One region of the Lichenicola sp. GTC18331 genome, then DNA from elsewhere that is predicted to be linked to it. Evidence: riboswitches for the same ligand, from Rfam matches in the RefSeq annotation. Region 1 holds a riboswitch; the other holds the start of a gene.
The links. A riboswitch is a leader RNA that binds a small molecule or an ion and turns the genes downstream of it on or off. The one in region 1 is predicted to bind cobalamin.
Positions count from the first base shown of each region.

Region 2: another riboswitch for cobalamin. It lies ahead of ACZ5BM_RS04100 (DUF1636 family protein); the one in region 1 lies ahead of ACZ5BM_RS09520 (TonB-dependent receptor).

Region 1 covers NZ_AP045015.1:2,082,086-2,084,475, reverse strand. The annotation lists gene ACZ5BM_RS09525 (quinone oxidoreductase family protein) at 1-849, shown strand, start outside; cobalamin riboswitch at 934-1,161, shown strand; gene ACZ5BM_RS09520 (TonB-dependent receptor) at 1,199-2,390, shown strand, end outside.
Region 2 covers NZ_AP045015.1:884,306-886,695, reverse strand. The annotation lists gene cobW (CobW family protein) at 1-831, opposite strand, end outside; gene ACZ5BM_RS04100 (DUF1636 family protein) at 828-1,238, opposite strand; cobalamin riboswitch at 1,356-1,579, opposite strand; gene ACZ5BM_RS04095 (cytochrome b) at 1,617-2,189, opposite strand.

The DNA of each region.
Region 1 (2,390 bases):
ATCGACATCTATTACCGTACCGGCCTCTACAAACTGCCCAGCCTGCCCTGCGTGATCGGCATGGAAGCCGCCGGGGTGGTGGAGCAGGTTGGTTCGGACGTGTCGGGGATCGCGGTCGGCGATCGCGTCGCCTATCCGACCCAGCTCGGCGCCTATGTCTCCCACCGCACCATCGCCGCCGATCTGGTGGTGAAGCTGCCCGAGACCGTGTCCACGCGCACGGCCGCGGCGATGATGCTGCGCGGCCTCACGGTGCAGGTGCTGCTGCGTCAGGTGCGCATGCTCCAGCCCGGCGACACCATCCTGGTGCATGCGGCGGCCGGCGGAGTCGGGCTGATGCTGTGCCAATGGGCCGCCTATCTCGGCGCCACCGTGATCGGCATCGTGTCCACGGACGCCAAGGCGGAACAGGTCCGCGCGCGCGGTGCGCAGCATGTGCTGGTCGGCTACCAGGACGTTCCGGCCCGGGTGCGGCGCATCACCGGCGGAGCGATGGTGCCTGTGGTGTACGACAGCGTCGGCAAGGACACCTTCGTCGACAGCCTGGACTGCCTGGCCCCGCGTGGGCTGATGGTGTCCTACGGCAATGCGTCCGGCGAGGTCACAGACGTCGCCCTGCGCATGCTGGCCGCGCGCGGCAGCCTGTATGTGACCCGGCCCAAGCTCGCCACCTTCATCGCCCGGCCGGAACAACTCCGCGCCGCCTCCGCGGAACTGTTCGAGGTGGTCGGAAGCGGCGCGTTGACGGTGGAGATCGGCCAGGAATTTCCCCTGTCCCGCGCCGCGGAGGCGCATCGCGCCCTGGAAAGCCGCGCCACGATCGGCAGCACCATCCTGCTGCCGGGCTGACCCGGCGGCTCTGGTCTTCCCGATCAATGTTACGTTATACTATAACGTATGCGAGTTCCGATTGATCGCGCGACGGTTCGCGCCTACCCGTTTCCCGTCGATGGTCCCGCGCGAGCGGGTGAAAAGGGAACGCCGAAGGGTTCCGGCGGGACATTGCGTCCGGGAACCTCGTCGGCGGCTGCCCCCGCAACTGTGAGCGGGAAGCGCCGTGCCGGATGCCACTGGGCCCGCTTCCCCGGAAGCAGGCCCGGGAAGGCGGCGCGACGTGTCTGATCCGCGAGCCAGGAGACCTGCCATCGTCGCGTATCGAGCGCCGCCGGGCGGGGTGTACCGGAGGCCGGAGTTGTTCATGTCCGGTTTTCTTTGGGGCGATCCGCGCCCGTTCCGTTCCGTCCGGCCCTTCGCCGCGTTTCTGGTTCTGGCCGCGCCGTTCTGCGTTTCACACGCGGCTCTCGCGCAGACCTCGGCGACGGACGATCCCACCGAGCATCTCGACGTCCCGGGACGCCGTCCGCTCGACCGCCCCGCCCCGGTCGGCAGCCGCCTCGGCCTGTCTCTGCGCGACACGCCTGCCACGGTGGACACGATCTCCCGCGACACCGCCCTGCAACGCGGCGCCCTGTCGGCCGAGGCGGCGGCGGACATGCTGCCCGGCATCACCTCCGGCGGCTCGCCCGGCAATCCGGGCCAGTTCGTTCTGCGCGGCTTCACCGCCAACGAGATCACCGTTCTGCATGACGGCACCTATCTCGGCCCGGTGACGATGGTGAACAGGCCTCAGAACAGCTTCAATCTTCAGGACATCGAGGTGCTGCAGGGCCCGGCCTCGGTGCTGTACGGACAGGGCGCGGTCGGCGGCGTGGTGGACGAGCGCTCGCGCGATCCCGTTCTGGGCCGACGCTCGGCCGATCTGCTCGCCTCCTACGGCTCGTTCGACACCTGGAATGCCGGCATCGGCATCAACCAGCCGATCGGTCGCGATGCCGCCGTGCTGGTCGATGTCAGCCGCTCTTCCTCGAACGGCTATGTCCCGGGCTCCGATCCCGCCTCGCTCGACGTCACAGGCGCCCTGCTCTGGCACGCCCCGCATCGCGTCACGTTGCGCCTCGGTCTCGACGTCCTGCGCGACCAGCTCTCGTCCTATTACGGCACGCCTTTGGTCCCGGCCGCATCGGCCTCGTTCTTCGGCGGCATCGCGGGCGGCCTGCTTTCCTCCGGCACCGGCCTCGCCGTCGCCCGTGATTCGCTCTGGCAGAACTATAACGTGCGCGATTTCACCACGACCAGCACGTCGCTGCGCCCCACGCTGCGGCTCGATTGGCGCGCCACGGACCGGCTCACGATCCACGAGAAGGCCTATTTCTTCTACGCAGCGCGCCGCTGGCAGAACGCGGAAAGCTACAGCTTCATCCCACCGGGCACGGACGCCGTGGATGCGGACGGAAACGCGATCGCCGCAGGCAGCATCGCCCGCGACCGCTTCCATGTGTTCCAGAACCAGCATCAGGTGGGCGACACGCTGGACGCCACGCTCGACGGCC
Region 2 (2,390 bases), 1.2 Mb from region 1:
GACGGCGCGCAGGCGTTCGACCAGCGCGTCAGCGTCCGGCTGCTCGCCGATGGCGACCACGAAGCTGTCGAAATCGTCGTGCTCGTGCTCGCCGTCGACGGAGTCGTGATGCGAGGGGCGGCTGGCGAGATCGGCCTCGGCGGCCGCATCGAGACCCAGCAGCACCGCCGGGTCGAGTTTCCCCTCGTTGGCGCGCAGCATTTTCACCGCGCGCGGCAGGTGCGCCGACACCGCCTGCTCTACCGACGCCAGCTCGGTTTCTTCCAGCAGGTCGCATTTGTTCAGCACCACCAGATCGGCGGCGCAGAGCTGGTCCTCGAACACTTCGGCGAGCGGGTTGTCGTGATCGAGCGCCTCGTCCGCCGCGCGCTGGGCTTCCACCGCCTCCGGGTCGTCGGCGAAGCGTCCGGCGGCGACAGCCGGTGCGTCCACCACCGCCACCACCCCGTCCACGGTCACGCGCGTGCGGATCGACGGCCAGTTGAACGCCTTCAGCAGCGGTTTCGGCAGGGCGAGACCGGAGGTCTCGATGACGATGTGCTCGGGCGGATCGGTGCGGTCGAGCAGCGCTTCCATGGTCGGCAGGAAATCGTCGGCCACGGTGCAGCACAAACAACCATTGGCCAGCTCGACGATGTCCTCGTCGCGGCACTCCGGAATGCCGCAGGACCGCAGCGTGTCGCCGTCGATGCCGAGCGCGCCGAACTCGTTGACGATCACCGCGATGCGCTTGCCGCCGCTGTTGCCCAGCACATGGCGCAATAGCGTGGTCTTTCCGGCGCCGAGAAAGCCGGTGATGACCGTGGCGGGAACCTTGGTGGGGGCGCTCATCGGGCGGACTCCGGAACGGGCGTGGCGGGAACGCGACCGAGCACCATGTCGGCAAGACTCGCGGGGCGTCTGGACGGCATGACGGTGCCGGTCTTGGAGGCGCGATAGGCGCCGGCGAAACGGGCGATGTCCTCTGCCTTGTCCGGGTTCAGGCGGCCGATCAGGTAGGTCCATTTGCCTTGCATGGAGATGGCGGCGCTGCATCCGTCGTTGCAGACGGCCAGGCATTCCACGCCGATCACCTGCATGTCCGGCGAACCGAGCGCCTGGAGACGATCATGCAGAACCCGACCGGGGCGCGGAGAGACGTCCGTGCCGGCGCGACAGGTGGTGCAGACATGCAGCACGGGGATCGGGGATTCTTCGCTCAACACAGACCACTCCCAGGCGTCCCTGCGACGGACCATCCGGCGCAGCAAGACACGGGGGCTGGATGTCCGCCCCGGCGGCCTGACGGCGCACGAGGTCGCGCACGGTGGGTCGCACCGCGATCGAAGCCGAACCGGGCACCCCGCCGGTCTGGCACGGATGGCGTCGCGGCAGGTCTCCTGGCTCGCGGTTCCGGACCCGGACAGGTCCACGCGGCTCGACCGCCTTCCCGACGCCGGAGCGCCAGTGGCCAATCGCGAACCGCTCACCGCCTACAGTTGCGGGGGCAGCGACGGAGTAGGCCGACGGGGTTCCCCCGGGCCGCACCGTCTTCCCTTTTCACCTCCCTTCCGGGAGGACCATCGACACGCGATGTGTAGGCGCGCCGGGTGCGGGGCGGCAAGCGTTCGCTGCGATCAGCGCAGTCTGCGCGCGGGCAGCATGCGGCGCAGCACGCCCTCGCGATCCAGGAACTGGTGTTTCAGCACGCCGGCCAGATGCAATGCCACGAGCGCGATCAGCACGTAGCTCAGCCACACATGCACCCCGAACCAGAAGGCATGCACCGCTTCCTTCTGCGCCGGGGGCAGATCGGCGATGGCGCCGATCCGGAACCAGGGGATGCACCAGAACAGGGTGAGCGGGTGCTGCGCCGCCAGCCTGAAGGCGGAATCGTGCACCCACCCGGTGATCGGCAGCGCCAGGATCAGGGCATAGAGCAGCGCATGCACCAGATGCGCGCCCCCTCGTTCGAGCGCCGGCATGGAAGCGGGCAGCGGCGGCGGGCGGTGCGAGAGGCGCCAGAGAATGCGCAGCAGTGCCAGTCCCAGCACGGTGATGCCGAAGGATTTGTGCAGGTCGATGGCCGGACGGATCGCCGTTTCCGGCAGGGAGTCGATGAACCAGGTGTAGCTGAGATTGGCGATCACCAGCAGGGCGACCAGCCAGTGCAGCGCCATCGCGATTCGGGTGTAGCGCGGTGCGTCCATGCGGAACTCCCCGGTCCGGCCGCGAGGGGATCGGTGCGGCCTCGATCGGCATTATGCCGGCCAGGGCCCCGGGAAAGGCAAGGGCGGCGATGCCAAACGGCGTGCGATGCCTATATGTCGACCGCGAAACGGGCGCGACACGATGACGCCGGACCGTCTCCGGGCCGACGATGTGGTTCGGTTGGCGACCGGAGCTCGAAT